Regions from separate parts of the Ensifer soli genome, predicted to be linked through region 4. Evidence: predicted binding sites of a transcription regulator. Region 4 holds the regulator's gene; each other region holds the start of a gene.
The links. Region 4 encodes LexA, which represses DNA repair genes until DNA is damaged. Its sites were predicted from a motif close to TGTTCNNNNTGTGTTCNG; they were not measured.
Positions count from the first base shown of each region.

Region 1: a site for LexA is predicted at 4,598-4,615, ahead of ACEVQ6_RS00285 (PA0069 family radical SAM protein). Genes of this name have one in related genera too.
Region 2: a site for LexA is predicted at 2,395-2,412, ahead of ACEVQ6_RS12715 (putative DNA modification/repair radical SAM protein). Genes of this name have one in related genera too.
Region 3: a site for LexA is predicted at 1,711-1,728, ahead of ACEVQ6_RS20705 (ImuA family protein). Genes of this name have one in related genera too.

Region 1 is NZ_JBHFEI010000001.1:74,187-82,122, reverse strand. Features, by position in the region: gene ACEVQ6_RS00310 (polyprenyl synthetase family protein) at 1-253, shown strand, start outside; gene ACEVQ6_RS00305 (tetratricopeptide repeat protein) at 412-2,241, shown strand; gene ACEVQ6_RS00300 (4-(cytidine 5'-diphospho)-2-C-methyl-D-erythritol kinase) at 2,258-3,211, shown strand; gene moaB (molybdenum cofactor biosynthesis protein B) at 3,300-3,872, shown strand; gene ACEVQ6_RS00290 (glycosyltransferase family protein) at 3,960-4,487, opposite strand; gene ACEVQ6_RS00285 (PA0069 family radical SAM protein) at 4,682-5,839, shown strand; gene ACEVQ6_RS00280 (ribonuclease HII) at 6,311-7,051, shown strand; gene ACEVQ6_RS00275 (putative signal transducing protein) at 7,676-7,897, shown strand; partial or broken gene ACEVQ6_RS00270 (tRNA1(Val) (adenine(37)-N6)-methyltransferase) at 7,894-7,936, shown strand, end outside.
Region 2 is NZ_JBHFEI010000007.1:167,793-175,728, reverse strand. Features, by position in the region: gene ACEVQ6_RS12720 (UdgX family uracil-DNA binding protein) at 1-1,164, opposite strand, end outside; gene ACEVQ6_RS12715 (putative DNA modification/repair radical SAM protein) at 1,161-2,393, opposite strand; gene ACEVQ6_RS12710 (type 1 glutamine amidotransferase domain-containing protein) at 2,564-3,127, shown strand; gene ACEVQ6_RS12705 (pyridoxamine 5'-phosphate oxidase family protein) at 3,155-3,658, shown strand; gene uxuA (mannonate dehydratase) at 3,722-4,900, opposite strand; gene ACEVQ6_RS12695 (SDR family NAD(P)-dependent oxidoreductase) at 5,087-5,872, shown strand; gene ACEVQ6_RS12690 (D-lyxose/D-mannose family sugar isomerase) at 5,897-6,592, shown strand; gene ACEVQ6_RS12685 (hypothetical protein) at 6,593-6,775, opposite strand; gene repA (plasmid partitioning protein RepA) at 7,148-7,936, shown strand, end outside.
Region 3 is NZ_JBHFEI010000018.1:57,687-65,622, reverse strand. Features, by position in the region: gene repB (plasmid partitioning protein RepB) at 1-65, opposite strand, end outside; gene repA (plasmid partitioning protein RepA) at 62-1,276, opposite strand; gene ACEVQ6_RS20705 (ImuA family protein) at 1,788-2,552, shown strand; gene ACEVQ6_RS20700 (Y-family DNA polymerase) at 2,464-3,984, shown strand; gene ACEVQ6_RS20695 (error-prone DNA polymerase) at 3,984-7,274, shown strand; gene ACEVQ6_RS20690 (SOS response-associated peptidase) at 7,287-7,936, shown strand, end outside.
Region 4 is NZ_JBHFEI010000015.1:3,907-11,842, reverse strand. Features, by position in the region: gene ACEVQ6_RS19225 (sensor domain-containing protein) at 54-2,588, shown strand; gene ACEVQ6_RS19220 (DUF1476 domain-containing protein) at 2,659-2,976, opposite strand; gene purC (phosphoribosylaminoimidazolesuccinocarboxamide synthase) at 3,246-4,010, shown strand; gene purS (phosphoribosylformylglycinamidine synthase subunit PurS) at 4,030-4,272, shown strand; gene purQ (phosphoribosylformylglycinamidine synthase subunit PurQ) at 4,396-5,067, shown strand; gene ACEVQ6_RS19200 (hypothetical protein) at 5,105-5,515, shown strand; gene arsC (arsenate reductase (glutaredoxin)) at 5,616-5,963, shown strand; gene lexA (transcriptional repressor LexA) at 6,020-6,730, opposite strand; gene ACEVQ6_RS19185 (helix-turn-helix domain-containing protein) at 7,278-7,505, opposite strand.

The DNA of each region.
Region 1 (7,936 bases), on a different contig from region 4:
CCTCGCCTACCGGCGCGGCACCGAGGACGAGCGGGCCTTCTGGCGCGAGTCGATCGAGGGCGGCGCCAGCGACGACCAGCGGCTCGAGCGCGCGCTCGGTCTCATCCACCGCTACGGCGCGCTGACCGACACGATCGCGCGGGCGGTGCATTACGGGACAATCGCGCGCGACGCGCTGGCGCCGCTGCCGGCCTCGCCGCTGAAATCGGCGCTTCTCGACGTGATCGACTTCTGCATCGGCCGGGTCAACTGATCGCCCGGCGCGGCCCTCGGGCCAGGACGAATATCTTGCCGGCTTGCGCCAAAAAAGCCATTCTGTTCGTCAATGACTCGAAACCCCGGCCCGGCGGCGATTCCCCGGGCGGCGTAGGTTTGCCCGCAGGGCGGGCGCCGGTGATGAAAGGCGTGACCATGCGGCAATACCATCCTATCCGCCTCCTGAGCGGGGCGGCGCTCTCCGTGCTCGTGGCGCTGTCGGCGGTCCCGGGCGCGCGGGCGGAAGAGGCGAAGGCGGATGCGGCGGCCGAGGTCACCTTCGATCCGGCCACCGTCAACACGTTTTCCGGCGCCTTCCTCGCCGGCCGGACGGCGGATGTCGACCGGGATTTCGACCGTGCCACCGAGCTTTATCGCATCGCTCTCGGCTTCGAGCCGGACAATGTCGACGTCAAGCAGCGGCTGATGATCACCCTTCTGATGAACGGCGCCTTCGCCGAGGGCGTCGCCATCGCCGAGACGCTGAAGGACGATGCCTCCGTCGAGCGGATCACGACGATTGCGCGTGCCGTCGAGGCGATCCGCGCCGGCCGGCCGTCGGCGGCGACGAAGATCCTCACCTATGACGGGCCGAACGACCTCGACCGCCTGATGAACGGCCTGCTGCTCGCCTGGGCCGAGCACGGACGCGGCAAGACCAAGGACGCGATCCGCATGATCGACGCGATGGATGGGCCGGAATGGTTCGCCATCTTCAAGAACTATCATGCGGGCGCGATCGCGATCGCCAAGGGCGACGTCGCCTCCGCCCGTTCCCATCTCAGCGCCGCGGTGCTCGACCGCAATGGCGGCGCCACCGCGCCCGACACCTTCATGCGCGCCGTCACAGCGCTTGCCGCCCTGGAGGCCAGGCAGGGCAACCGGCAGAAGGCGCTCGACACGCTCGCCGCCGGCGAGACGCTCCTCAACAACTACTCGCCGCTCGCGGCCCTGCGTGCCTCGATCGAGGCGGGCAAGGTGCCGGCCCAGCAGGTCACCAATGCGACCGAGGGGGCGGCGGCCGTGCTGTTCTCGATCGGCGCGGCGCTCAACCGCGACGGGGCCGAGGATATCGTCTCCCTCTACCTGCAGACCGCCCGCAACCTCGATCCGAAGAGCGCCGACATTCTCGTCATGCTCGGCGGCATTTCGGAAAGCCTGAAGAAGACCGACAAGGCGATCGAATATTACCGCAGCGTGCCTGCCGATTCGCCGATGCGCCGCCTGTCGGAACTCCAGCTCGGCCTCGGCCTCGCCGGCATCGGCAAGGTGGAGGAGGCGAAGAGCCACCTGAAATCGCTGATCGACCTCGACCCGAAGGACATGCGCAGCTACCTCGCCTATGGCAGCGTGCTGTCGGACGCCAAGGACTACAAGGAGATGGGCGCGGTCTATGACCGCGCGGTCGGCGAGATCGGCCCGAAGCCGGCCCGGACGCACTGGACGATCTTCTTCCAGCGCGGCATCGCCTATGAGCGGCAGAAGATCTGGGACAAGGCCGAGCCCAATTTCCGCAAGGCGCTGGAGCTCAATCCGGACCAGCCGCAGGTGCTGAACTATCTCGGCTATTCCTGGGTCGACATGAACATGAACCTCGACGAGGGCCTGGACATGATCCGCCGCGCCGTCGAGCTGAAGCCGGACGACGGCTATATCGTCGATTCGCTCGGCTGGGCCTATTACCGCCTGTCGCGCTTCGACGAGGCGGTGCAGGAACTGGAGCGCGCCGCGGAGCTGCAGGCCGGAGATCCGACGATCAACGATCATCTCGGCGATGCCTACTGGCGCACCGGCCGCAGGCTCGAGGCCGTCTACCAGTGGAACCAGGCGCTCGAACTGAAGCCGGAGGAGGCCGAGATCCCCAAGATCAAGGCGAAGATCGAGAAGGGCCTGCCGCCGCTCGACAACACCGTTCCGGCGGCCGACGCGCGCGAGCCGAAGGCGAAGGGCGGCACCGCCGCCGTGCTGCCCGACAAGAAGTCCTGATCCGGCGGCCCATCGCATGACGGCATCGTCCGCCGCCTTCGTGCGGCATCACGCGCCGGCGAAGGTCAATCTCGCCCTGCACGTCGTCGGCCAGCGGGCCGACGGCCACCACCTGCTCGAAAGCATCGTCGCCTTCGCCGATATCGGCGACACGATTGATGTCGCCCCGGCGCCGCAGGACGGGTTTTCCGTCGACGGTCCCTTCGCGGCGGGCCTGCCGCTGACGGCCGATGCCCCCGGCGGCAATCTCGTGCTGCGGGCGCGCGACCTTCTGCGCGGCGCCTTCGAGCGCCGGGGGTGGCCGGCGCCGCCGGTGGCGATTAGCCTGCACAAGGCGCTTCCGGTCGCCTCGGGCATCGGCGGCGGCTCGGCCGATGCGGCTGCGACGCTGCGCGCCCTGACGGCGCTCTGGGGCGGCATGCCCGATGTCGCGAGCCTCGACGCGATCGCCCTGTCGCTCGGCGCGGATGTGCCGATGTGCCTGCAAGGCAGGCCGCTCCTCGCCCGTGGCATTGGCGAGCGGATCGAGCTGCTCGATGCGTTCCCGACTTTGCCGCTCGTCCTCGTCAATCCGCTCGTCGGCGTCGCGACGCCCGCCGTCTTCCGGGCGCTGCGGCGCAAGGAGAACCCGCCGCTCCCGTTGAGCCCGGCGGACGGAACGGCGATTGCCTGGCGAAGCGCGCTCGGGCCGCTGCGCAACGACCTGCAACCGCCCGCGATCGACACCGAGCCCCGGATCGGCGCCGTGCTTGCGGCGCTCGATGCGACGGGAGCGGAGATCGTGCGCATGTCGGGTTCCGGCGCCACCTGCTTCGGCCTCTATGCCGATGAAACGGCGGCGGCGCGGGCGGCCGACAGCTTGTCGCAGCGCCATCCCGGCTGGTATGTGCGGGCCTGCCGCACGCTGGCCACGGCGGCGGGCGGCGACACTCCGGCGTCGCCCGATGTCGGGCAGGCGCTGGCCGTCTGACGCAGCGTCAGGACGCGACGGCAGCGGACCGGCGCACGGTCCGGATCAGTGTGGAAGCGCCGGACGGGCGCGAAGGGAGCGGGCGGAGATGGCCGGACAGGACGACACACGCAGTTTCATGGCGCTCGGCATCGCGGTGCTGACGGTCTCCGATACCCGCACGCCGTCCGACGACCGTTCCGGCGATACGCTGGTCGAGCGGATTGCCGCGGCCGGCCATCGGCTGGCGGACCGGGCCATCGTGCCGGACGAGCGCGGGGCGATCGCCGGGCGCGTCCGTGCCTGGGCCGACGATCCCGCGGTCGATGTCGTCATCACCACCGGCGGCACCGGCTTCACCGGCCGTGACGTCACGCCTGAGGCGATCGAGCCGCTGTTCGACAAGCGGATGGACGGATTTTCGATCGTCTTTCATCGCCTGTCCTACGACAAGATCGGCACGTCGACGATCCAGTCGCGCGCGACCGCCGGCCTTGTCGGCACGACCTTCGTCTTCGTCCTGCCGGGCTCGCCCGGGGCCTGCCGCGACGCCTGGGACGGAATTCTCGCGCAGCAACTCGACTACCGCCATCGCCCCTGCAATTTCGTCGAGATCCTGCCGCGGCTCGACGAGCATCTGCGGCGCGGCGCGGCGCCTTCGAGCACAATCCGGCCGGAGTGACACGAGGCTCGGCCGCACGATTCTCCAGGACGAAGTGTTTGGAGCGCCGTTCTGATACGATCCGATGGAACCGCGCTGCAAGCGACGTCAGCGGGCGCCGATCGAACGTGTCGTCACCCAGGCGGGCACGAGCTCGGTGGAAAGCCGGGCGGTCCTGACGCTTGCCGCCATGTCCTTCAGCGACAGGCCGCTCCGCGCGATCGTCAGCGCCTGGCGCTTCGAGATCAGGCAGCCCTGCTCCAGCGCATCCACGCGCCGCGCCATCCGCTCGAAGAACGGGCGGCGATGCTGACGGGACGGGGAGAACCGGGCCGGCGAGGCCCCGGTGATGACGAATTCGGCGATCTCGCCGATCCAGCCCGCGCCGGGACGGGCGCCGGGCTCCAGAAGCAGGAGCCAGTCGCCCCGCGCCGAGCGCACCACGTCGCGCATGTCCCAGTGGGTGAGAAAACGGCAGCCGGCAGCATCGGCGACCCGGGCCGAACCGTCGCGGGATCCGTGATCAAGAATGATCACGTCGCAGATCAGTCCTTCGATCGCGCCCGCCACGAGAACGGACAGCGTCTGCGCCATTTCGCCTTCGCTATCGCGGGTTTCTAGGATCACCGTCAGCATGCCGTCGTGAATATCGCATCGGAGCGGGAATTGCCACATGCAGGGACGATTCCCGTCGATGATCGAGCATGATCCGGCGGCCATCGGCGGGAGGCCAGCATATGGGATTTTGTTCTTGCAATGTTCTTGTTTCTCGGTTAGGAATTTAGTCATCACATCAGATAAGCCGTGTCGCGCGGTTCCGGAGAATCAGGATGACCGATCTGTCGCAGATGGGGCAGGGCGCCTTTGCGCCCGCCAACACGGCCGATGTCGCCGAGGCGCTGGTCGCCGGTTCAGGCATGCGGATGGACACCCAGCGCCGCCGGGGGCGGGGGGCCGCGTTGAACATGAGCGGCCGTTTCGAGCCCGTGAGCCGCGAGGGTTTCGACGACGGCTGGGCGCTTGACGAGGAACTGCCGCCCCTGCGCACCGAGGTGCAGGTCGAGAAGCCGCGCAGCATCATCAGCCGCAACGATTCCCCCGACCTTCCGTTCGACCGCTCGGTCAATCCCTATCGCGGCTGCGAGCATGGCTGCGTCTATTGCTTCGCCCGGCCGACCCACGCCTTCATGGGACTGTCTCCGGGGCTCGACTTCGAAAGCAAGCTTTTCGCCAAGCCGGACGCGCCGCGGCTGCTCGAGCGCGAACTGTCGCGGCCGGGCTACGTTCCCCGCCCGATCGCCATCGGCACCAACACCGATCCCTACCAGCCGATCGAGAAGGAGTGGCGGCTGATGCGCCAGATCCTCGAAGTGCTGAAGGCGGCGGACCATCCGGTGATGATCGTCACCAAGTCGGCGATGGTCACCCGCGATCTCGACCTTCTTGCGCCGATGGCGGAGAAGGGGCTGGCCCGCGTCGGCCTCTCCGTCACCACGCTCGACCGCAAGCTCGCCCGGGCGATGGAGCCGCGGGCCTCGACGCCGGCGCGGCGGCTGGAGGCGATCCGCGCCCTGGCGGATGCCGGCATTCCCGCCGCCGTTCTGGTCTCCCCGGTCATTCCGGCGCTCAACGACCATGAGATCGAGCGCATTCTTGATTCGGCGCGGGCCGCCGGAGCCGGCGAGGCAAGCTATGTCCTTCTCCGGCTGCCGCTCGAGATCAGCCCGCTGTTTCGCGACTGGCTGCTGCGCCATTATCCGCATCGCTATCGTCACGTGATGGAACTGCTGCGCTCCATGCGCGGCGGCAAGGATTACGACGCCGAATTCGGCAAACGGATGAAAGGGAGCGGTCCCTATGCCTGGCAGATCGGCCGCCGGTTCCAGATGGCTGCTCGGCGGCTCGGCTTCAATGCGGAGCGCACGTCCCTGCGCACCGATCTCTTCGTGCCGCCCGGCGGCTTCGGTGTCCAGCTCTCGCTGCTTTAAAGCGTGCCTCGCAAGGGCGTGTAACGGTTTTGCGAAAAGACACGCGTAAAAACACAGACCTAAGCGTATGAGCGAATCTGAAAGATCGTGACACGCTTTAGGAAGGGTTCGAGCCGGGTTCACGGTGGCGGCGGGCGTCCATCCCGGCCGACCGGTTCTGTTTCGCCTGCCGATTGTCGGTCTTGCGTCGGCGGCGGGCGTCGCCGGAAGCGTCGTTCCGGGAGGATGTCCAGCCGAAGGCGTCCGGTCCGGTCCCGGGCGATGCGGCGGAGTGAAAAAGGAGAGTTGGTAAAGGGTGCATGTCCGGTCGTCCCCCGGCATCTGGCATCCGGCGGCCGCAACCGATGCGCAGTGCGAAATGACGATATCCCGGATCGCTCCTGCCCCTGGGGCGGTCCGGGCGGGTCCTCCGGTCGCCGCCCCTGCCGGAGGGTCTTGCAGGGAATCGGACAGGTATGCGACGTTCGCCGCATGTCCCGTCGTGTCCGGTCCGATTCCCCCCGTTTCTGTGATGGCGCGCCCGCGACGCCGCCGCGCAGCGGCCCGGATTTCTCGATCGAGGCGATGGCGATCGCGGCCGGTGCCATGCGCGTCGCCGGCACGGACGAAGCCGGTCGCGGACCGCTTGCCGGGCCTGTCGTGGCGGCCGCCGTCGTGCTGACGCCGGAGCGCATTCCCGCCGGCCTCGACGACAGCAAGCTGCTGACGGCTTCGCGGCGGGAGCAGCTCTTCGCCGAGATCCTCGCCGTCGCCGACGTCTCGGTCGCCAGTTCCCCTGCGGCGCTGATCGACCGGATCGACATTCGCAAGGCGAGCCTCGACGCGATGCGCCGCGCGGTTCTCGGACTGTTCGGGCCGGCCCCGGATCTGGTGCTCGTCGACGGACGTGACGTCCCGGAAGGGTTGCCGTGTCCCGGCGAGGCGCTGGTTAAGGGCGACAGCCGCTCCGTATCAGTCGCCGCCGCCTCGATCGTCGCCAAGGTCCTGCGCGACCGGATGATGGCCCGCGCCGACAGGGATTTCCCCGAATACGGTTTCGCCCGTCATGCGGGTTACGGAACGGTTGAACACCGGTCGGCGATCGCGCGGTTCGGTCCCTGCGCGCTCCACCGGATGAGTTTCAGGCCGTTGCGCACCGCCGAGCAGAAGGGAGCAGCGCCGCTGGGAAGCGCGGAACCGCGATCTGCACGCGGGACGGACGAGGACCGGTGACCGAGCCGTGCCGGTAGGGAGGGCAAGCAATGTCCGGCCTCTCGCGGGATGGCAATGGCAGGTCATCGGAAAGAGCGATGGCGATAGGAGACGCGGGCATGACCGGCGCGCCGGTCCGGCGCCTGATCGTCGAAGGTGCCTGATACGTGGACAGGCATCCGGCTGACACGGCGCGTTTTCGGTCCGATCATGGCGGATCTCTGTGCCTTGGCGACGCCGGCCAGGCACTCGGTGCATCGGATGCAAGCGGGTATCTCCAACGCCGGGCGGGAACAAGGGCGCCTGACAAACCCTCGCAGGCTCGACCGTCCGATGCTGTTCGCCGCCGACGTCGTTGCCAGTCCTCGTCGATGCTTTTCAGCATCCGCTGCGGTTGGCGCCTTCGAGTTAACAAAACCCTCCGGCCACCCTCAGCCCGGAGGTCGTGTCAGGCGCGCCAGGGCGTCGTCGCGCGATACAGGGGGTGAGACCGCGCCTGTCGATGGCACGAGTGTGAAGGCCGGCCGCAGCCGCAAGAGAGGATGGCTTGCGTCCGCCAGCAAATCCCGCCATTGAACCGGAAAGGAATGGACGCGACGCCATCCGCGTCCGCCGGCCCCGGAGGCCGCGAAACGAGGATTGCCCGTGGAAGAACTCATTCGCACCAATGATGTCGTGCTGCTCTCCTTCGCCCAGAGCCTCTTGAAGGATTCGGGGATCGTGCCGATCGTTGCCGATGAGGGGATGAGCGTGCTCGAGGGATCGCTCGGCCTTCTGCCGCGCCGCCTCCTCGTCACGACCGGCGATGCGGAGGAGGCGCGCGCCCTGCTCGCCGCCGCCGGTCTCGGCGGCGAATTGCGGGAATGACGCCGGTGGAGCCGGGCGAGACGGTCGATGCCTTCCATC
Region 2 (7,936 bases), on a different contig from region 4:
CTCGCCGCGATCCGGGCGGCGGTGCAGCCGCCGCTTGCCGCGCGGCTCGTATTTGAAATGCTTGACCGCATTGGTGACATAGGCGTCGCGCCGGTCGATGCCGGCCTCCTCCAGCATCCGGTCGAGCAGCCGGCCGGCCGGGCCGACGAAGGGGCGCCCCGCGAGGTCCTCCTGGTCGCCCGGCTGCTCGCCGACGAACAGGATGTCTGCTCCCGCCCTGCCCTCGCCGAACACGGTTCCGGTGGCCATGCGGTGCAGGCCGCAGCCGGTGCAGCCCCGCGCAGCGTCGCGAAGCCCGTCAAGCGTCTCCGCTTCCGGCGCTGGTGGCGACGGCATATCCGCGGCGCGGGCCTGCAGCCTATGGTGAAAGAGCGGCGGCTCCGTCGCCGGGCGCGCTGCCATCGACCGCACCACCTCGGGCGCGCCGGCGATCAGGCCGGGGATGAGGGCCGCCTCCGGCAGGTTCTTCCAGTATTTCTTCGGCATTTCCGCCTGCATCGCCCTGGTCTTCAGTCGGGCGGGATTGAAGATATGCGCGTAATAGGTCTTCCACAGCACGTCGGCCTGATCCTCCGCCTCCGGCCGGGGCGCCGGTGCGTCGGAGATGCTGAGCGCCGTCCCGTCCCAGGCGCTCGCCCCCTTCGGCGTGGCGATCAGCCAGTCCATGTCCGCGAAGCGGCGCCGGAAAAAGCCGGCGGTGCGCCTGACGATGTAATGGTCGGGTTCGAACCAGGCGGCGAAGCGCCGGCGGGCTGTGTCACCGGCCTCGACCTCGCGGAACCGGACGAAGGCGGTCATCTTGTGGCAGTCGCGCCGGACGGAGCGTTCGAGGCGCGTCGCCCGGGCGATGTCGGGGTCGGCGGCGTTGTCGAGCAGCCGCGGCTCCGTCTTCAGCCGCCACAGCAATCTGTAAAGGAGCGCAAAGCGCGCCGGATCGCTGTGGCACAACGCCGCCTCGGCGAGGGCGACGAAGCGCGCGGGCACCGTCATCCGTGCAGCATCCGGGCGGGCGTCCGGCAGGCGATCGCCGGCGCCGAACAGGTCCCCCTCCCCTGCGCTCGACCAGGAGACCTCCTCCGGGGCGATCGCGGCGGAGACGAGCGCGCGGGCGGCGCTGCGCCACTCCTCGCCGTCGCCCCGTCCTTGAAGCCGGACACGGATCATTCGAAGAGCGAAAGCTGCCGCGGCTCGGGGCGAAAGCGCGCGGAAAGATCGGCCCTGTCGATCAGTCGCACCGGCGTCCAGCCTTCGGTGACGACGAAGGGCCGGATCTTCTTCAGCGAGACGCCGAGCCGGGCGAGATGATCGAGCGACAGCGACGCGTGGCGCCTCGAGGCCAGGATGGCCTTCACCGCCTTGACGCCGAGGCCCGGCACCCGCAGCAGCATCTCGCGCGGCGCCCTGTTGACGTCGACGGGAAACTGTTCGCGATGCGAAAGCGCCCAGGCGAGCTTCGGATCGAGGTCGAGGTCGAGCATGCCGTCGGCCCGGCCCGCCGTCACCTCGTCGATGGCGAAACCGTAAAAGCGGTAGAGCCAGTCGGCCTGATAGAGCCGGTGCTCGCGCATCAGCGGCGGCCGGACCAGAGGCAGGGCCTTCGATGCGTCGGGGATCGGGCTGAAGGCGGAATAATAGACGCGTTTCAGGCCGTAGCTGCCATAGAGCCGGGCGCTCGCGTCGAGGATCGTCCGGTCGTCGGCGGCATCCGCGCCGACGATCATCTGCGTGCTCTGCCCGGCCGGCACGAAACGCTTGCGCCTGCCGCTTTGCGTCGGCTCGCCCGCCGCCTCGATCTTCAGCCTGAGATCGGCCATCGACCTGCGGATCGTCTCGGGTCGCTTTTCGGGCGCGTAGCGACGGATGCCGGCATCGGTCGGCAGTTCGATGTTCATCGACAGGCGATCGACATAAAGGCCGGCCTCCTCGATCAGCGCCGGCGACGCCTCCGGGATCGCTTTCAGATGGATGTAGCCGCGAAACTGGTGGTCGCGGCGCAGGCTGCGCGCCACGCGCAGCATCTCCTCCATCGTGTGGTCCGACGAGCGGATGATGCCGGAGGAGAGGAACAGTCCCTCGATGTAGTTGCGCCGGTAGAATTCGAGCGTCAGCCACACGACGTCCTCGACGCTGAAGCGGGCGCGCTCGACATTGCTGGAAGAGCGGTTGACGCAATAGGCGCAGTCATAGATGCAGAAATTCGTCAGCAGGATCTTGAGCAGCGAGATGCAGCGGCCGTCCGGCGCGTAGGAATGGCAGATGCCGGAGCCCTCGGTCGAGCCGAGGCCGCCCGTGCCGGCGGAGTGGCGACGGACCGTGCCGCTCGAGGCGCAGGACGCATCATATTTCGCGGCATCGGCGAGGATGGCCAGCCGTTCTTTCAGGGATCGCTGCATATGTTCATGATATGTTCTTTCTCCGTTGCCTGTCAATCGTCAAAATCGGGTCGGTCGGGAACGAAGCCGGTGGCAAGTCGTTGATGGGGCGAGCCCGTCTGCGCCGAACCCTACCGACACCAGAAGGCAGCCCGATCGCGGGTTGCCGCTCACGACGAAGGAGACGGGCCATGCCCCGAATCGACCAAGCGAAAATCCTCATCCTCGCGACCGACGGCTACGAGCGCTCGGAACTGCGCGTTCCCCTGGATGAACTCAAGGCAAAAGGTGCCGAGGTCAGGATCGCCTCGCTCAAAACCGGGCCAATTCGCAGCTGGGACGAAAAGAACTGGGGCGACAGCGTCGAGGCGGACCTCGCCGCCGAGGCCGTCGACGTGGAGGCCTTCGATGCGCTGGTCCTGCCCGGCGGCCAGATCAATCCCGACACGCTGCGGAATGAAAGGGACGCGATGCGCGTCGTCAGCGACTTCGTCCGGTCCGGCAAGACGGTGGCGGCGATCTGCCACGCCCCCTGGCTGCTGATCGAGGCGGACGCGCTGCGCGGCCGCAAGGCGACGTCCTATCCGTCGATCCGCACCGACATGGTCAATGCCGGGGCGATCTGGCGGGACGAGCCCGTGGTCACCGACAAGGGGATCGTCACCTCGCGCAAGCCGGACGATCTCGCCGCCTTCGTCGCGAAGATCGTCGAGGAGGTCGAGGAAGGCCGCCACGACCGTCGCAGCGCCGCCTGAGTTGCCGGAAGCCGAGAGGAGAACACCATGGCAGATCTTGAGAAAACCCGCCTCGACCCGCTGCAGCAGCTCTGGGACGAAATCGGCGACATCCATGCCGGCATGCTCGGCGTCGAGGAGTCCGGCCAGCACATGCAGCCTATGGCGCCCTTCGTCGAGAAGGAAACCAATTCGATCTGGTTCTTCACCAAGACGTCGACGGACCTGATCGCCGCCGTGCGAGCGGGAAGCCGGGCCCATTTCTGCGTCGTCGGCAAGGACCACGACTACCATGCCTGCCTTGCCGGGACGATCAGCGAACGCCTGTCGCGCGAGCATGTCGACAGGTTCTGGTCGGCCGCCGTTTCCGCCTGGTACGAGGGGGGAAAAGACGATCCCGAGCTCACCCTGCTGCAGCTGAAGCTCGACGACGTCTCGATCTGGGCGTCGCCGAAGAGCGCGCTGCGCTTCGGCTGGGAGGTGGCGAAGGCCAATCTGACCGGACGCGAGCCGGACCTCGGCGTCCACACCCATCTGTCGCTGCCGCATTGAACGACGACACCCGCGGCCTTCCGGCCGCGGGTGTCTTACCGGACCTCGTGGCGGAGCGCCTCTTCAGCCCTGGAACTGGTCGACGGCGGCGATGACGCCGCGCAGTTCCGCAAGGCCCTTCAGCCGCCCGATGCAGGAATAGCCCGGATTGACCGTCTTCTTGATGTCGTCGATCAGGAGATGACCGTGGTCCGGACGCATCGGGATGACGCTGTCCGCCCTCCCCTCCGCTTCCCGGCGCCGCTCCTCGGCGCGCAGGACCGCGATCAGCGACACCATGTTGACATCGCCGGAAAGATGCTCGGATTCGATGAACGACCGGTCCGACTCCTTCGTCACGTTGCGCAGATGGGTGAAGTGGATGCGGTCAGCGAAACGCTCTGCCATCGCCACGACATCGTTGCCATGGCGCGAACCGTAGGAACCGGCGCAGAGCGTGATGCCGTTTTCCGGGACATCGACCGCGCCGAGGACGGTCGCGATGTCCTCGGCCGTCGAGACGACGCGCGGCAGGCCGAAAAGGGAGAAGGGCGGATCGTCCGGATGGATCGCCAGCCGCACGCCGGTCTCGGCCGCGACGGGCACGACCTCCTTCAGGAACGCCACGAGATTGGCGCGCATGTCGTCGGGGGACAGGTCGTCATAGGCGGCGATGCGGGTGCGGATCGTTTCGCGCGTGTGCGTGTCCTCGCCGCCCGGAAGGCCGGCGATGATGTTGGTCTCGAGCCTCAGGATCTCGTCCTCGCCCATCCGGTCGAGACGCGCGCGGGCAGCGCTGACCACCTCGACGTCATAGCTCTCCTCGGCATTGCGCCGTTTCAGCACGAAGACGTCGTAGGCGACGAAATCGATCATGTCGAAGCGCAGGGCGAAGCCGCCGGCCTCCGTCGGATAGAGCAGGTTGGTGCGCGTCCAGTCGACGACGGGCATGAAATTGTAGCAGACGACCGGCACCCCGCCGCGGCCGAGATTGGCGAGGCTCGTCTTCCACGCATCGAGCGTCTGCCGCCACTTGCCGTCGCGCAGCTTCAGGGAGGACGCGACAGGGATAGACTCGCAGACGGCCCAGACCATGCCTGCCTTTTCCACCAGCGCCTTGCGCTCCGCCACGTCCTCCGGCGTCCAGGCGCGCCCGTCATAGATATGGTGCAGCGCCGTGACCACGCCGTGGGCGCCCGCCTGTCGCGCGTCGGCGAGCGTCACCGGGTCCTCGGGACCGAACCAGCGCCAGCTTTCGAGCATGATGTTTCCTCCGTTTTTCGCATCCGTCGCGCGCACTTAATCCGCGGCTCGCCGCTTTTGCAAGCCGGCCGCACGCTGTTGCCGCGGCGCCGATTCCCGCTTCCCAAGCGGCGCCCGGCTGCGTTAACACTACCGCCGGCAGAAAAGCCCGGCGCCTGGAGCGCCGGAGGAGACGGGAGGATCACTGTGGGAGAATTTTCCGGCAAGGTGGCGGTCGTCACCGGCACGACCGGCATCGGGCGCGCGGTCGCGCTCCGACTGGCGCAGGCGGGGGCGAAGGTCGCGGCGCTCGGCATCGACGACGACGCCAATCGCGAACTCGAAGGCATCGCCACGGTCAAGGGGTTCGACCTCGTTTCGATCCGCACCGACATTTCCGTTCCCGCCGATGTCGCGGCCGCGATGGGCGAGGCGGTCGGCACCTTCGGCGGTCTCGACATTATCGTCAACGCCGCCGCCGTCCACCCCTATGGCGATGCAACGACGACGCCCTTCGACGTGTTCATGCGCTGCATGGCGGTCAATGTCGGCGGCATCCACCTGACGGCCGAATACGGCGTTCCGGAGATGCGCCGCCGCGGCGGCGGCGTCATCGTGAACCTGTCCAGCGTGCAGGGCCATGCCTGCCAGCGCGGCGTGTCGGCTTATGTCGCCTCGAAGGGCGCGATCCACGCGCTGACCCGGGCGATGGCGCTCGATTTCGCCCCGGACCGCATCCGCGTCGTCTCGGTCAGCCCCGGTTCGGTGCGCACGCCGATCCTGGCGCTGGCCGCCCGCACCTTCGAGGGAGAGGATGCCGATCTCGACGCGGTCTTCGCGCGCTTCGGCGAGGCGCATCCGATCGGCCGCATCGGCGAGCCGGAGGAGGTCGCGGATTTCATCGCCTTCCTTGCCTCCGATCGGGCGGGCTTCATCACTGGTTCCGACCATCGCATCGACGGCGCGCTGACCGCCGGCATCGGCGTCAAGTAGACGACATCAGGGAGAGTTCAGATCATGACCACCGTCAAGCGCAGCGAGATCAACCGCATCATCCGCGAGAGCGAAGCCTTCATGCGGGGGCACGGCTACATCCTGCCGCCCTTCGCGCACTGGACGCCGGAGGAGATGAAGGCGCGCGGTTCCGAGATCGCCGGCATCACCGGCGCCAGCCTTGGCTGGGACATCACCGATTTCGGCCTCGGCGATTTCGCCGCGACCGGCCTGATCCTCTTCACCGTGCGCAACGGAAGGTTCGAGGACCTGAAGCGCGGGCGCGGCATGCTCTATGCCGAAAAGGCGATGATCTCGCGCAAGGATCAGGTGACGCCCATGCACCGCCACGATCTCAAGGCCGAGGACATCATCAATCGCGGCGGCGGCACGCTGGTCCTGGAACTCTACGGCGACACGGACGGTGCCTGCGACCGGTCGAAAGGGGTGACGGTGGCGACCGACGGGATCGTGCGGACCATCGCGCCCGGAGAACGGCTGCGGCTCGCGCCCGGCGAGAGCGTGACGCTGATCCCCGGCGACTGGCACGCCTTCTGGGGCGAGGGTGGCGACGTCTTCGTCGCCGAGGTCTCGACCGTCAACGACGACGCCACCGACAACGTCTTCGAGGATCCGGCGGTCACCCGCTTCTCCGGCATCGAGGAGGACGAGGCGCCGTTCCGCCTGCTCGTCTCCGACTACAGGACCTGGCTCGGCTGATCAGTAGAACAGGTGCCAGGGGGTCATGAAGGCCCGCTCGAATTCGATCTCGCGCTCCCGGTCGACCGTCTCGGTCCTTTCCGGGCGCGCCTCGCGCACTGTGCGATCCTCCGGTGCGTGCGTCTTGCCGCGCTTCAGTGGCGCGGTGAAGTAGCCAAGGCTCATTCCGCCGAGATAGAACATGCCAAACCCCTGTTTTCCCGTCCCTTCGTCGCGAGGGATCGGTGAAACTCTGCCACAAGCGTAGCGCCTGTCAATAGTCCATAAATTTAATGAATTATTCGGCGGTCAATGACAGGCCTTGGCGCAGGAACGGGCATTCGGGACGCAAACGGAGCGCCGGGACGTCCCTGACGAAAGGATCTGCCCTTGCCGGGTGTTCCACCGTGTCCGTCCCGAGCCCGCGTTGTCCGCGGACAACCGCTGCCGCAGCTTAGTGTCTCGCCGGTTGTCCGCGGACAACGGCGATATTTACATTTTGGTAACCATCGAAACCTATGCTAACTGCGCAGAACAAAGCCGATCGAGATGATTTGCGCAGTTTGAGAGGGTGCGATGGCGCAGCAGAGAATGGCCGTGGCGGAGGTGCAGGAGCACCTGCCGTCGATGCTGGCCCAGGACGCGCAGGAGCTGGCGCATCAGTTGCAGGAGCATCAGCGCAAGACCTTCCCGCCGATGTCGCAGAAATCGATGCGGCCGTTCTCGCCGGCCGAAGCCGCCGCCTTCATCGGCATCGGCGAGGGCTATCTGCGCCAGGTGGCGCTCGAGGGCCATGGGCCGGAGCCGCTGGCGAACGGCCGGCGGCTCTATTCGGTCGCCGACATCGAGCGGATCCGCCATGTCCTCGACGAGGGCAACAAGGCGGGCAAATACGTGCCGCACCGCCGTGCGGGCGAGAAGCTGCAGGTCGTCTCGGTGATGAACTTCAAGGGTGGCTCCGGCAAGACGACGACCGCGGCCCATCTCGCGCAATATGTGGCGCTGCGCGGCTACCGCACGCTGGCGATCGACCTCGATCCGCAGGCCTCGCTTTCCGCGCTCTTCGGCCACCAGCCGGAGCTCGACGTCGGCGAGAACGAGACGCTCTACGGCGCGATCCGCTACCAGAATGCCCGCCCCGTCAGCGACATCGTCCGCACCACCTATATCGAGCGGCTGCACATCATCCCCGGCAATCTCGAACTGATGGAGTTCGAGCACGAGACGCCGCGGGCGATGACCGCCGGCACCGCCGAGACGATGTTCTTCGCCCGCATCGGCGACGTGCTCGCCGACATCGAGCAGTTCTACGACGTCGTCGTCATCGACTGCCCGCCGCAGCTCGGCTTCCTCACCATGTCGGCG
Region 3 (7,936 bases), on a different contig from region 4:
CTTTGTGCTTTCGTCGGGCGCGCAGCTTCACCGGACACAAGGTTAAGAAGATTCTTTCGGCTCATGCGCCTCGCCCCCAAGATTTCTTCATTAGTGTTTCGATTTCCTCGTTGACATTATTCATCGCCTCAAGTGCACGATCATAGGTACTACGCGTGAATTGCCCTTTTTCAACTTCATACAACGTTTGATTAGTCAGACCTGCATCCGAAACTGCAGTTGTTTTCAACATAGGAAAATTCAGAACATGTGAACCGAAAATTGATCTCAAATATCCTACCATCTGGTTTTGCGGTCCGTCCGCAGGTTCAAACCGAGTAATTAGGTAACGCATCCAAGTGAAATCGACATTGCCGCCCGCAGATGCAACTTCACGCAGCAGCCCTGCTACCATCGAAAGAAATTGGTTCATCAACATAACGTCGAGCATTTGAGGATGTACGGTTACGATCATTGAAGTTGCTGCAGTAAGCGCAGACAGCGTTAGATAACCGAGCTGCGGAGGGCAATCAATGATAACAACGTCATAGTTACTCTCGACCTCATCCAGCACTTCTCGAACACGATCGAAGAACATTACGTCACCAGTTTGCCGCTTCATCAGCGCCCTCGGTGTATCATGCTCAAATTCCATGAGTTCTAGATTTCCGGGAATTAGATGCAGATCTGGTATGTATGTCGAACGGATAATCTCCTGCACGGGCCGACGCTCGTTGTCGTACCGAATGGCACCGTACACTGTTTCATTGGCCCCGACGTCCAACTCAGGTTGATTCCCAAAGAGGGCTGAAAGGCTGGCTTGCGGATCTAGATCGAGAGCAAGGACCCTATAGCCACGCAAAGCAAGGAACTGCGCCAAATGGGCGGCAGTAGTCGTTTTTCCCGAACCGCCCTTGAAATTCATGACTGAGACGACTTGTAGAGCCTCTCCGTCCCGCCTGTGAGGCAAATACCGTCGATCTGCACGGCCTACCCGGTCAAGGTGTCGTCGAATCTTATCAATATCGCCTATAGAGTACGACCGGCGTCCGCCAGAAGTTGTACTGACTTCAAGGCCGCTTATGTCATTCGCTACCTGACGCAGGTAGACTTCTTTCACTCCAACCAGCTTTGCAGCCTCCGATGGTTGGAAATGCCTAATTCCCTTTTCGGCAACGGGAGGGAATGTGCTTACATGGTGGGCTTGGAGTTGGGTCGCGAGAGCCGACGAATGTCGCTCAATCAGGTCAACCAACGTCTCCTGTGCCTCAATTTCCTTACTCGCGATCTGTTTCATTTTCCGCCCGAAATTTCATAACAGCGCTTTGTTGCGCCCAAAACGTGTTGGGACCGCTGTTGCATTTAGACGCGATTTTCTCTTCGCGACAAGCCCTTTATAGTTAACGAATGATTAATCACCGATCTGGGTCGTAGTTATAACTAATTGTATTTATTTACATAATTCGAGATCTTGCAATTGTGGAGGCGTCTTGTGGACGTTCCAAAAAGCGCTCCGAACGCCGCCCGAACGACGCATTTCATCTTTTCTAACGTCGAAACCGCGAATCGCGTCGAGGGCCAGGGACGATGCAGGGTATGCCGCCGTTACCGACGGATTGTCCGCCGACGTCTAATACAGAAATAGGGCGTCCTGCTTTAGACATTTAATAGGGGAGAACTGTGCCGGTGAATCTGCGAGCTCAATCTATAACCTTGACTCGTAGCTCTCACAGGAACAAAAAGGGAACATACATCATTCCCTGCGACATGAGGTCGTCTGCAACGTGAACCGTGGAAAGGGTCTGCGTATGAACCCGCGTGCCCAAAATCTGGTTGTTCGGGATCTTCGACAGCGCATCGCCCATCTGGAACGCGGTAGCCGGCGTGCATCGGTGGTGCTGCCGTTCGGCGTGCCGGCGATGGACGAACGCCTGCCCGGCGGCGGGTTGGCCTTTGGCGCTCTGCATGAGATCGCCGGCGGCGGTGGCGGCACGGTCGATGGTGCAGCAGCCGTGCTTTTCGTCGCCGGCATTGCCGCACGCTCATCCGGCAAGGTGTTGTGGTGCCTGACCTGGCCTGACCTGTTCTTCCCCGCGATTGCCCAGGCCGGCCTGCATCCCGACCGCGTCATCTTCTGCGAAGGCGACAGGGAGGAGGACGTGCTCGCCTCGATGGAGGAGGGGTTGTCCTTCGGTGGCCTGGCTGCCGTCGTCGGCGAGCTGGTGCGCCTGCCGGTGACCGCATCGCGCCGGCTGCAGCTTGCCGCGGAGAAGACCGCGACCATGGCGCTGGTCGTGCGCCGCTGGCGACGGCAGACGGAAGCGAACGACTATGGCCAGCCGACGGCATCGACAACACGCTGGCGCATCAGCGTGCTGCCGTCTGCCCCCCTGCCGGTGGCCGGTGTCGGCCGCGCGCGGTGGCTGGCAGAGCTGATGCGGGTCAAGGCCGGCGAATGTGCGGAATTCGAATTGGGAGCCTGTGATGCCACGGGTCGTGTCGCTCTTCTTCCCTCATCTCGCGACCGACCGGATCAGGCGACATGGCGAGGGAGCCGGAGCCGTGCCGGCTGACCAGCCGCTGGTGGCCATCTCCAGAAAGGGCTCGAAGCGCTGGATCTCGGCTGCCGATACGACCGCACGCAAACTCGGCTTGCGCATCGGCATGCCTGCCAGCAAGGCGCAGGCGATGATTGCCGGTCTCGTCATGGTCGAGGCCGCGCCGGCAGAGGATGCCGCAGCGCTCGAGCGGCTGGCTCTGTATGTGCTCAGGCAATACAGCCCGGTGGTCGCCATCGATGGCGCCGATGGCATCGTCATGGACACGGAGGGCGCCGATCACCTGCATGGTGGTGAGGCGATGATGATCTCCGGTCTGGTCAATCGATTGCGGGGCAGGGGGCTGACCTCGCGTGCGGCGATCGCCGATAGCTGGGGTGCCGCCCATGCGCTGGCACGCATCCTGACCGCCGAGACGACCATCGTTCCCATCGGTGGCATTGCCAGCGTCGTCATGCCCCTGCCGATCCACTGTCTTCGTCTTGCGGCCGAGACGGTGCAGGGATTGCGGGTGATGGGCATCGACACCGTCGGCCAGCTCTCCGCCATGCCTCGGGCGCCGCTGACCCTGCGCTTCGGTCCCGAGCCTGCCCGCCGGCTCGATCAGCTGTTCGGCCATATTGCCGAGCCCATCGATCCGATCCGCACGCCAGAGCTCGTCGAGGTCTGCCGTGCGTTTCCCGAACCGATCGGCGCGGCGGAAACCATCGCAAAGTACATTCGCCGCCTTGTCGGTCGTTTGACGGCAAAGCTCGAGACACGGGGTCTTGGCGTGCGCCGCTGCGATCTCGTCATCGACCGCGTCGACAACACCAGGCAGTGTCTGCGGGCAGGGCTGGCCAAGCCGGTGCGCGATCCCGCCCGCCTGTCAAAACTGCTCTGCGATCGCATCGAGCAGATCGACCCCGGCTTCGGCATCGAAAGGATGACGCTGGTCGCCATCATGGCCGAGCCGCTCGAGGAGAAGCAGGTCGCCTCATCTCTGGCCGAGGAGGAGGTTGTCGATGTGGCACCGCTCGTCGATATCCTCGGCAATCGTGGCCAGCGTCTCTATCGGGTGACGCCGGTGGCATCGGATGTTCCGGAACGTGCCGTGATGCGGATCGGTCCGACGGCGGCGGAGACCGGGGCAAGCTGGGTGGCAAAATGGCCGCGACCGTCCCGGCTGCTCGCCAAGCCCGAGCGCATCGACGTCATCGCCGTCCTGCCCGACCAGCCGCCGGTCGTCTTCACATGGCGCGGCAAGCGGCGGCGGGTAAAGCGCGCCGACGGGCCGGAGCGCATCTTCGGCGAATGGTGGCTGCGGCCGCGCGAGATGCAGGCAGTCAGGGACTATTTTGTCGTTGAGGACGAGCAGGGCGAGCGCTACTGGGTGTATCGTGCCGGCGATGGCATCGATCCGGAAACCGGTTCGCATCTCTGGTTCCTGCATGGTGTGTTCGGCTGATGGGCTATGCCGAACTTCAGGTCTCGACGCATTTCTCCTTCCTGCGCGGGGCGAGTTCGGCCGACGATCTGTTTGCAGTCGCCGCAGCACTTGGCATCGATGCGCTCGGTGTCACTGACCGCAATACGCTCGCCGGGATTGTCCGGGCATGGGAGGCGGCAAAGGCCACGGGCGTGCGTCTCGTCGCCGGATGTCGTCTCGATCTCTCCGACGGACTGTCGATCCTCGTCTATCCCACCGACCGGGCCGCCTGGTCGCGGCTGACGCGGTTGCTGTCTCTTGGCAAGAGCCGTGGCGGCAAGGGCCGGTGCATCCTCGATCTCTCCGATGTCGCCGCCTATGGTGACGGACTGCTGGCAATCCTCGTTCCCGACGAGGCTGACATCGAGGATGCAGAGGTGACCGCCAGCCAGCTTCGGCGCGTTGCCGAGGTGTTTGGCGATCGCGCCTATGTCAGCCTGTGCCTCCGCCGCCGGCCGAACGACAGGCTGCGGCTACACATGCTGTCAGCGATGGCGCGGCGGTACAGGGTCAAGACGGTCGTCACCAACGATGTGCTGTTCCATGAGCCGGGTCGTCGGCAGCTGCAGGATATCGTCACCTGCATTCGCCTGCGCACCACCATCGACGATGTCGGCTTCGACCGCGAGCGCCATGCCGACCGCTTCCTCAAAAGCCCCGCCGAGATGCAGCGCCTGTTTCCGGACGATCCGGAAGCGCTGGCCCGCACCCGCGAGATCGTCGAGCGCTGCCGCTTCGATCTCGGCGAGCTGCAATATCAATATCCCGAGGAAGCCCTCATTCCCGGTCTCGATGCGCAGCAGTCGTTGACGCGGCTGGCCTGGGAAGGGGCAAGGGATCGCTATCCCGAGGGTGTTCCGCAGGTGGTCAGGAAGGCCATCCGCCATGAGCTCGATCTGATCCGCCGGATGAGCTATGCGCCGTACTTCCTCACCGTGTTCTCCATCGTTCGCTATGCGCGCTCGCAAGGCATTCTCTGCCAGGGGCGGGGGTCTGCGGCCAACTCCGCTGTCTGCTATTGCCTCGGCATCACCTCGATCGATCCGGAGAATGGCAACCTGCTGTTCGAGCGTTTCGTCTCGATGGAGCGCGACGAGCCGCCGGATATCGATGTCGACTTCGAGCATGCCCGGCGCGAGGAGGTGATCCAATGGATCTACCGGACCTACGGTCGTTCGCACGCGGCCCTCTGCTCCACCGTCACCCGCTACCGCGCCAAGGGTGCTCTGCGCGATGTCGGCAAGGCGCTGGGTCTGCCGGACGACCTGATCCGGCAATTGTCCGCCGGCGTCTGGGGCTGGTCGAAGGACGGGGTCGGCGAGAAGCAGCTGAAGGAGAACAATCTCAACGACGGTGATTATCGGCTGCGGCTGGCGCTCGATCTCGCCCGACAGCTGATGGGAGCGCCACGCCATCTCGGCCAGCATCCGGGCGGTTTCGTGCTGACGCAGGATCGTCTCGACGATCTCGTGCCGATCGAGCCGGCGGCGATGGACGATCGCCAGGTGGTCGAATGGGACAAGGACGACATCGAGGCGCTCAAGTTCATGAAGGTCGATGTGCTGGGGCTTGGCATGCTGACCTGCATGGCCAAAGCCTTCGATCTGCTTGGCGAACACAAGGGCATTCCCCTTGGTCTGGCCGAGATCGAGCAGGAGGATGCGGCGACCTATGCGATGATCCGCAGGGCTGATACGCTCGGCACATTCCAGATCGAAAGCCGCGCGCAGATGGCGATGCTGCCGCGATTGAAGCCGCGCACCTTCTACGATCTCGTCATCCAGGTCGCCATCGTCCGCCCCGGTCCGATCCAGGGCGACATGGTGCATCCCTATCTCCGGCGGCGCGAGGGCAGGGAGAAGGTCGAGTATCCGACACCGGAACTCGAGGCCGTGCTTGGCAAGACGCTCGGCGTGCCGCTGTTCCAGGAGAGCGCAATGAAGGTGGCGATGACCTGCGCGGGATTTAGCGCCGGCGAGGCCGATGAGCTGCGCCGCGCCATGGCGACCTTCAAGTTCACCGGCGGCGTGTCGAAATTCCGCGACAAGCTGGTCGCCGGCATGGTCACGAATGGATACACGGCCGAGTTCGCCGAAAAGACCTTTACCCAGCTCGAGGGGTTTGGCTCCTATGGTTTCCCGGAAAGCCATGCGGCGAGCTTTGCCCTGATCGCCTATGCCTCGTCCTGGATGAAGTGCCATCATCCGGATGTCTTCTGCGCGGCATTGCTGAACAGTCAACCGGTGGGCTTCTATGCCCCGGCACAGATCGTCACCGATGCCCGCCAGCATGGCGTCGAGATCCGGCCGGTCTGCGTCAACCGGTCCCGCTGGGACTGCACGCTGGAGCGCATCGATGGCACCGATCGCTTTGCCGTTCGTCTCGGCATGCGGCTGGTCAAGGGCTTGTCGGCCGGTGATGCCGCACGGATCGTGTTGTCGCGCGGCAGCGAGCCCTTTGCCTCGGCCGATGACGTGTGGCGACGGTCCGGCGTACCGACAGCGTCATTGGTGAAGCTGGCCGAGGCAGATGCCTTCCTGCCATCCTTGCATCTCGAGCGGCGACAGGCACTCTGGGACATCAAGGCGCTGCGCGGCGAACCGCTGGCACTCTGGGCAGCAGTGGCAGAGCGCGAGGCACAGTCGATCGCCGAGATCAAGGAGCCGGAGGTGACGCTCACCGCGATGACGGAGGGCAGGGAGGTGGTGGAGGACTATGGCCATACCGGCCTGACGCTGCGTCAGCATCCGGTGTCGTTCCTGCGGCGAGATCTTACCCGGCGCAACATCGTCACCTGCGCGCACGCGATGAACCAGCGTGACGGCCGCTGGCTGATGACGGCGGGTCTGGTCCTCGTCCGGCAGAAGCCCGGCAGCGCCAAGGGGGTGATGTTCATGACGATCGAGGACGAGACCGGCATCGTCAATGCCGTCGTCTGGCCGTCGCTGTTCGAGAAGCAGCGGCGTCTTGTGCTGTCCGCCTCGATGCTGGCGATCAACGGCCGCATCCAGCGCGAGGGCGAGGTTGTGCATCTGGTGGCGCAGCGGCTGTTCGATCTCTCCGAAGACTTGCAAAGCCTTGGGCAACGTGACAGCGCCTTTCCGCTGCCGCATGGTCGCGGTGACGAGTTCGCCCACGGGGGAGGGGGACCGGACGCAAGGGACAAGGGCCGCAATGCACCCGACACAGCTATGCCTCAGGCGCGCGAGATCTACATTCCTGACCTGCATATCGATACGCTGAAGGTCAAAAGCCGGAATTTCCAGTGAGGAGGACGAGGCGTGTGCAACTTGTACAATCTGACGACCAATCAGCAGGCGATCCGCGACGTCGTCTCGATCACCCATGACAGTCTCGGCAATCTCGAGCCCTCCATCGATCTCTATCCCGATCGACCGGCGCCGGTCGTCCTCAACACCGCCGGCGGCACCACACTCGCCCGCCTCACCTGGGGCATGCCCACCCCCGTCGAGCACCTGAAATCCCCCGACGCACCCGATACCGGTGTCACCAATGTGCGCAACACCCACATCGCGCACTGGAAGCAGTGGATCGGCGTCGAGCATCGTTGTATCGTCCCGGCAACCGCCTTCTCCGAATATGGCGAGGCACCCGATCCGGTGACGAAGCGCAAACCGCTCTTCTGGTTCGCCCTCGACAGGAACCAGCCGCTGTTCTTCTTCGCCGGCATCTGGACGGCCTGGTCCGGCACCCGTGGCTCGATGAAGACGCCGAGGGCAGGGGAGCACCAGCTCTTTGCCTTTCTCACCACCAGGCCGAACGGCATCGTCGCGCCGATCCATAAGAAGGCCATGCCGGTGATCCTGACGACGCAGGGCGAGGTCGAGACCTGGCTCACCGCTGACTGGAAGACCGCCAAGGCATTGCAGCGGCCGCTGCCGGATGATCAGTTGCAGATCGTCGAGCGTGA
Region 4 (7,936 bases):
CCAATTTCACCGTCAGGCTGTATAGTCCGGCTTTACCTGCGACGGCTGGAACCATGGCACAGCACAGTGAGGCGGACAAAGGGCATGGCCCGGACGCAGCGGACGAGCGCCGCTGCCTCGCGATGATGGCCGATCGCCTTCCCCTTCCCTCCCTGATTGCCGATGCCGACGGCCACGTTCTCCATGTCAACGCGGCGCTCGCCCGCCTCGCCGGTCTTGACGCCGCGACCGCACTTGGTGGCGCATGGGACGGACTCCTCCTCGATGCCGCCGATCTCGATCTTGCGGACCTGACCCTTGAGGCGCGCGACATGCAGCTTCGGACACAGGCATCCTCCGGGATCTGGGTCCGGGCAACCGCGACGTTCGTTTCCGGCCTTCATCTCATCCAGTTCCAGCCGATCGACGACCTCAAGCAGGCGCTTGCCGATGTCGGCAACGAGCGCAAGCGCTGGAAATATGCGCTGGAAAGTTCGATCCAGGGCGTCTGGGACCACGATTTCGGCCACGGCGAGCTTTATTACTCGCCGACCTGGAAGCGCCTGCGCGGTCTGCCGGCCGACAGCGAGGTGGACGGCGCCCTGGAAAGCTGGATCAAGAACGTCCATCCGGACGATCGCGCCCGGGTTCTCGCCAGCATCGAACTGCAGGAAAGCGGCCGGGCCGCCTTCAACATCTTCGAATATCGCGAGCGCCATGCGGACGGGCATTGGGTGTGGATCGAGAGCCGTGGCGCGAGCGTGGAGTGGGGCGAGGACGGCAAGCCGCTGCGCGTCATAGGCACCGACACGGACATCACCGCCCGCAAGCGCGACGAGGCGCGGCTCGAAGCGCTGTCGCGCCGGCTCCAGCTCGCCCTCGACGTGTCGCAGATCGGCGTCTTCGACTATGACATGGAAACGGATACCGTGCTCTGGGACCAGAGGATGTTCGAGATTTACGGGGTGGTCGCCCGCGACGCCAATCCCGGCAAGGGCACATGGGAGAGCCTGCTGCATCCGGACGATGCCGCAGCCGCGATCGCGCGGAACGAGCGCGGCATGGCCGAAAGTACATCCTTCACCAATGCCTTCCGCATCATCCGTGCCGACGGCAGCCTGCGCCACATCCGCGCCAATACGGCGCCTTATGTCGATGCCGACGGCCACCGCCGCCTTGTCGGCGCCAACTGGGACGTGACCGGCGACGTGCGCCTGCAGGAGGAGCTGACGCGGGCGAAGACACTCGCCGAGGCCCGCAGCGCCGACCTCGAGGCCGCCAAGATCCGCATCGAGTACAACGCGCTCCATGATCACCTGACGGGCCTGCCGAACCGGCGCTATCTCGACCAGCGGCTGGCCGATCCCGATGCCCGCCATTCCGGCGTGCTCCACATCGACCTCGACCGCTTCAAGCAGATCAACGACACGCTCGGCCACAAGGCCGGCGATGTGATGCTGGTTCACACGGCGACATTGCTGCGCTCCTTCGCCACGGCCGGCGACTTCGTGGCCCGCATCGGCGGCGACGAGTTCGTCTTTCTCTGTGGTGCCGAACGCAGCGAGGAGGATATGGCCCGCGTCTCCGGCGACCTTGTCGAGGCGCTGCGCCAGCCGGTCGCCTACAAGTCCCATATGTGCCGGTTCGGCGCGAGCATCGGCATCGCCTCCGCCGCCACGTCGGGGACGGACGCCAAGCAGATGCTCGTCAATGCCGACATCGCGCTCTACCGGGCAAAGAGCCTCGGGCGCAACCGCTACGCCTTCTTCTCGAGGGAGATCCAGGCACAGATCCTGCACTCGAAGCGCATGGCGGACGACATCCTCGACGGGCTGGACGCCGGCGAGTTCATTCCCTTCTACCAGCCCCAGTTCGACGCCCGCACACTCGCGATCAGCGGCGTCGAGACCCTGGTGCGCTGGCGCCATCCGGTGAAGGGATTGCTGACGCCCGACCGTTTCCTGAACGTCGCCGAGGAGATCGGCGCGCTCGCCACGATCGACCGCAAGATCGTCGAGCAGGCCCATCGCGACTTCCGCTCCTGGCAGGCGCGCGGCCTGCGCATCCCGCGCTTCTCCGTCAACGTCTCGTCACGGCGCCTGCGTGAGGCGGACATCGCCGAAACCATGGGTTCGCTCGGCATCGAGCCGGGCACGCTGTCGTTCGAACTGCTGGAATCGATCTTCCTCGACGATCTCGAGGACACGGCGATCGAAACGGTCGCGGCGCTGAAACAGCTCGGCATCGACATCGAGATCGATGACTTCGGTACCGGCCACGCGTCGATCGTCAGCCTGCTGCGGCTCAGCCCGTCGCGTCTGAAGATTGATCGCGCCCTGGTCAATCCGATCGTCATCGGTCCGGACCAGCGCCAGCTCGTCTCATCCATCATCGAGATCGGCCACTCGCTCGGCATCGAGGTCGTGGCGGAGGGCGTCGAAACGCTCGAACATGCGCAGATCCTGCGCGGCATGCATTGCGACGCGCTGCAGGGCTATGCGCTCGGCAGGCCGATGTCGAAGGCCGACCTCGAACGCTTCGCCCATGCCCACCGTCCCCTGGATCTCGATGCGCCGCTGACGCCGAGGGGACTCGGACGCATCGCCTGACGGGACGGTGTCGACGACATGCGCGGACGATCCCGGCGGGCGGCCCAGCCGGGATCTCTTGCCGTCAGCCTCAGGAGGCGTTCTGGATCTGCGCCACGGCGTCGCCGAGCAACTCCACCATCTTCAGCCGGATCTGGTCCTCGCTGATCGACACGCCGGCCGCATCGAAATCGGCCTTGACCTTGCGCACCACGTCCTCATGGCCGACCTCCTCGAAATCGGCGGCGACCACCTCGCGCGCATAGGCGTCGGCATCGGCCTTGCCGAGCAGGCCGGCGGCCCAGAGCCCGAGCAGCTTGTTGCGCCGGGCCTCCGCCTTGAACCTCAGTTCCTCGTCCAGCGCGAACTTAGACTCGAAGGCCTTCTCGCGATCGCTCATGTTCGTCATGTGATGTCTCCTCGTCCTGCCCGAACCCTGCTGGGCACGTGAAAGCAGCCCCATAAACCAAAAGCCGGCGGCAAGCGCAATGCATCCCCGCGCAGGCCCGCCATTTCGCCGCAATGCGGATGCAGGGTCGCGCCTGCGCGGGCGCGTCCCGTATTTCCGGGGACGGGTCCGTCAGGCCGATTGTGAATTCCTTTCATTTCGGATATGGACCCGGTTGGACAAACCATCAGGCGTTGCCCAAGAACGCCTGCAACAAAGAGACACAACAGATGAACCGTCGCCGCCGTATCTATGAGGGCAAGGCAAAGATCCTTTACGAGGGTCCTGAACCGGGAACTCTGATCCAGTTCTTCAAGGACGACGCCACGGCCTTCAATGCGAAGAAGCACGAGGTCATCGACGGCAAGGGCGTTCTCAACAACCGCATCTCCGAATATATCTTCACCCATCTGAACAAGATCGGCATTCCGACGCATTTCATCCGCCGGCTCAACATGCGCGAGCAGCTGATCAAGGAAGTGGAGATCATTCCGCTCGAGATCGTGGTGCGCAACGTCGCCGCCGGCTCCCTGGCCAAGCGCCTCGGCATCGAGGAAGGCATGGTGCTGCCGCGCTCGATTATCGAATTCTACTACAAGGCCGACCAGCTCGACGATCCGATGGTCTCCGAGGAACACATCACCGCCTTCGGCTGGGCGAGCCCGCAGGAACTCGACGACATCATGGCGCTCGCCATCCGGATCAACGATTTCCTCTCCGGCCTCTTCCTCGGCGTCGGCATCCAGCTCGTCGACTTCAAGATCGAATGCGGACGCCTTTTCGAGGGCGACATGATGCGCATCATCCTCGCCGACGAGATCTCGCCGGACAGCTGCCGGCTCTGGGATGTCGAGACGAAGGAAAAGATGGACAAGGACCGGTTCCGCCGGGACCTCGGCGGCCTCGTCGAGGCCTACCAGGAAGTCGCGCGCCGGCTCGGCATCATGAACGAAAACGAACCGCCCCGTGGCTCCGGCCCGGTGCTGGTCAAGTAGCAGATCGGAGACGGCAAGCGTGATCAAGGCGCGTGTAACGGTGACGCTGAAGAACGGCGTGCTCGACCCGCAGGGCAAGGCGATCGAGGGCGCGCTCGGCGCGCTCGGCTTCGGCGGTATCGGCCAGGTCCGCCAGGGCAAGGTTTTCGATCTGGAGATCGATTCCGCCGACCGGGCGGCCGCGGAAGCGAACATCAAGACGATGTGCGAAAAACTTCTCGCCAACACGGTGATCGAGAACTACAGCATCTCGCTCGCCTGACGGCGACATCGCAGTCAGGTCGCAAGGACGCCGCTGCCGCAAGGTTTCAACCGTGGCCGCGATGCAAACCGCCCCATGGCAGATCGACTGCGCGGGGCCACTCTTGAAGGTCGAGCCTCCGCCATGAAATCAGCCGTCGTCCAGCTTCCCGGATTGAACCGCGATCGCGACATGATCGCGGCCCTGACGAAAATCTCGGGGAAAGCGCCGGTGACGATCTGGCAAACCGAAACAGAGATCCCGGACGTCGACCTGATCGTCATACCAGGCGGCTTTTCCTACGGCGACTACCTTCGCTGCGGGGCGATCGCCGCGCGGATGCCGGTCATGCACGCGATCCGCGCCAGGGCCGAGAAGGGCGTCCGGGTGCTCGGCGTCTGCAACGGCTTCCAGATCCTGCTCGAGGCCGGCCTCCTGCCTGGCGCCCTGATGCGCAACGCCTCGCTGAAATTCGTCTGCCGCGAGGTCCGCCTTGAAGTCGCCAATGCGGCGACTGCTTTCACACGCGGCTATGCGAACGGTCAGGTCATCCGCTGCCCCGTCGCCCATCACGACGGCAACTACTTCGCCGACGACGCGACGCTCCGGGCGATCGAGGACAGGGGGCAGGTCGTGTTCCGCTACGCCGAAGGCACCAATCCGAACGGCTCGATCAACGACATCGCCGGCGTGATCAACGCGGCCGGCAATGTGCTGGGCATGATGCCCCATCCGGAGAACCTGATCGAGGCGGCCCATGGCGGCGCGGACGGGCGCGCCCTGTTCGAATCCGCGGTGGGTTTGGTCGCTGCCTGACGACACCGGGAGCCTGCCCATGCCAGCCCTGACCGCCATGCCTGCGCTTCGCCGGCGTGTCTTTATCCGCCTCGCCGCGATCGTCACCCTCGCGGCAGGCCTTGCCGGCTGCCAGTCTTCCTCCGCGCCGCCTGCGCCGACGCATGACACGGGCGCGCTGACGACGATGGAGCGCATCGCCCTCGGTGCCAACCGGTGCTGGTTCAAGTCCAGGGACCCGGCCTTCGCCGCCTATCGGCTGGCACCGGAACTGAACTCCTTTTCGGGCCGGCCGCGCATCCTGATCGTGCCGCGCAACACGCCGGAATCGCGCCCGCTCGCCGTGGTTCAGGCGGAGGGACAGCCGGCGCGGCTGCAGGCTTTCGGCCCCCTCTTCACCGAAAGCCAGGGCGCGCGCATGAGCGCGGACATCCGCCGCTGGGCCGGCGGATCATCATCCTGTGGATGAACGGTAAACCTTTAGAAATCGAACGGCTTGCATGCCGTCCCGTCTTGAAACAGGTTTGCAATCGGGCAAATCTGCGCGCACGTTCGACGGGGGAACGGCCATGGCAGTGACGATATATTATGATGCGCGATCGGCGACCTGCCGCAAGGTGCTGAAGCTGATCCGGGAGACCGGGGTCGATCCGACGGTGATCGAATACGAGAAGACCCCGCCCGGCCGGGAAGAACTCGTCGCCCTCATTCTTGCGCTCGATGCCCTGCCACGTACGCTTCTGCGCAAGAAGGAAAAGCTCTATCACGATCTCGGGCTCGACGACGAAAGCCTCAGCGACCGGGAACTGATCGATGCGATGCTCGAAAACCCCTCCCTGATCGAGCGACCGATCGTCATCGGCCCAAAGGGCATTCGCCTCTGTCGCCCGCGCGAACGGGTCTTTGAGATCCTGTAACGCCAGCTTGCTGCCCGTCGTCGCGGCGATGGCACGGCGTCCCAATCCGCAGCCGGTCAGTTGTAGCGGCGTATGAGACCGACGAGTTTGCCCTGGATCTTGACCCGGTCGGGACCGAAAATCCGGGTTTCGTAAGCGGGATTTGCGGCCTCCAGCGCGATGGAGGCCCCTTTGCGCCTGAACCGTTTCAGCGTCGCTTCCTCATCATCGACAAGAGCGACGACGATCTCCCCCGGATTGGCGGAAGAGGCGTTGCGGATGATCACCGTATCCCCGTCGAGAATGCCGGCCTCGATCATGGAATCACCGCGCACTTCCAGCGCGTAATGATCGCCGGTGCCAATCATCTCGACGGGCACGGAAATGTCGTGAGTGTTGTTCTGTATTGCCGAGATCGGCACTCCTGCCGCAATGCGTCCCATGACGGGTACGGATACGGTATCGCGCACGGGTGCTTTCACAGTGGCCGTGGCCGATGCCGCCGGCTTGCCGAGGCTGCCCTCGATCACGCTCGGCGAGAAGCCGCGCCGCTGGGCGAGGCTCGGTGTGTATGCCTCCGGCAGCTTGATGACCTCCAGCGCCCGCGCCCTGTTCGGCAACCGCCTGATAAAGCCTCTCTCCTCAAGTGCTGTGATGAGACGATGAATTCCGGATTTCGACGCGAGATCGAGAGCGTTTTTCATCTCGTCGAAAGAGGGCGGCACGCCCGATTCCTTCATCCGCTCATGGATGAAAAGCAACAGTTCCTGTTGTTTGCGTGTCAGCACGGTATCACCCAGAATCTCGAAACAAACCCAGAACGGACCGTATCTGTTCGCACTGTGTTCCACAAGCCTTGGGTGTAAATTATTTTTTGGAAGTGGCGGCTGGAGGCGCGGAAGATAATCCGGAATGGAATTCAGAGATAAATGGGAACGAAATCGGCTTCGCTTCGTGGATTTTTCAGTGTTTTTTGGCTGAAAACAGGAGTTACCAATGCGCCAATTGGTAAGGCTATTCTTGTCCATTCCAGCGTAAATATTATCCTACTGAAAACATTCAGGTAATTGAGGACCATCGATCACATGAAGCCTGCTATTTGAGAGGATGGGGGACCTTATTGGGGACCTTCGCCTCTTCTAAATCTCCTCATCTGCCTCTCTAACATTTCGGGCACCGTTGGATGACGAGAGGTTGAAATTTTTCCATCAGATATCATATATTCATTGTAATTCTCATTGATTCTCTTTACCAAATTAGCTGCGGCAAGCTGTTTTTTATTGTGAAATTCCATATCTTCTGGAAAGCCACTATCGGGTCTATAATCTGTATTGATTAATTAGCCCCCCCCAATGATGACCAAAGACTATCCCAAAGCGGCCAATACTTTAGATCAAAATTACCTTCCATGATGTACTGATTATCTATGCCCAATAACTCTAGTATTTTTACATATACGTCTGTCGGAATTCTATTTGAGCCCGATAGGTAATTTTGAAGCGATCGGTACGGAAGGCCGATGTCCGCACTGAGAGATTTCATAGATCGCTTTCTCTCCTTCATCATTCTTTTGATACCGGCGACAATGCGGTCGTTGTAGTCGTCCATTCACTGTGCACCCATTTAGGTGCATTTTGACTAAATCATATCACCTGATTTGGCGCAAAATGCACGAGATCCGTTACTCAATTACGTTTGCGATTGTCGGCTCCTCCGAACTCTACCTCGCTGTTCGAGCAGGCTTCGTCAATCAGGGCACCTCGTTGAACAAGTGGTGTATCGCAAATGGTGTAACCCGGCAAACAGCCGAGAAAGCCCTGCGGAGGGAGCGACGCGGCTCCGCATCTGTTCGACTTTCAGGTGAACTTATTGCGGCAGCGGGGATTCGTTCTGCACCGGATGCAATACTTAAATGAGCGTTTGGATCACTTCCGTAGAATTTGGCGAAACTTGCGGTATTCATCGACGCGTAGCCAATCGTATCTGCAAGCAAT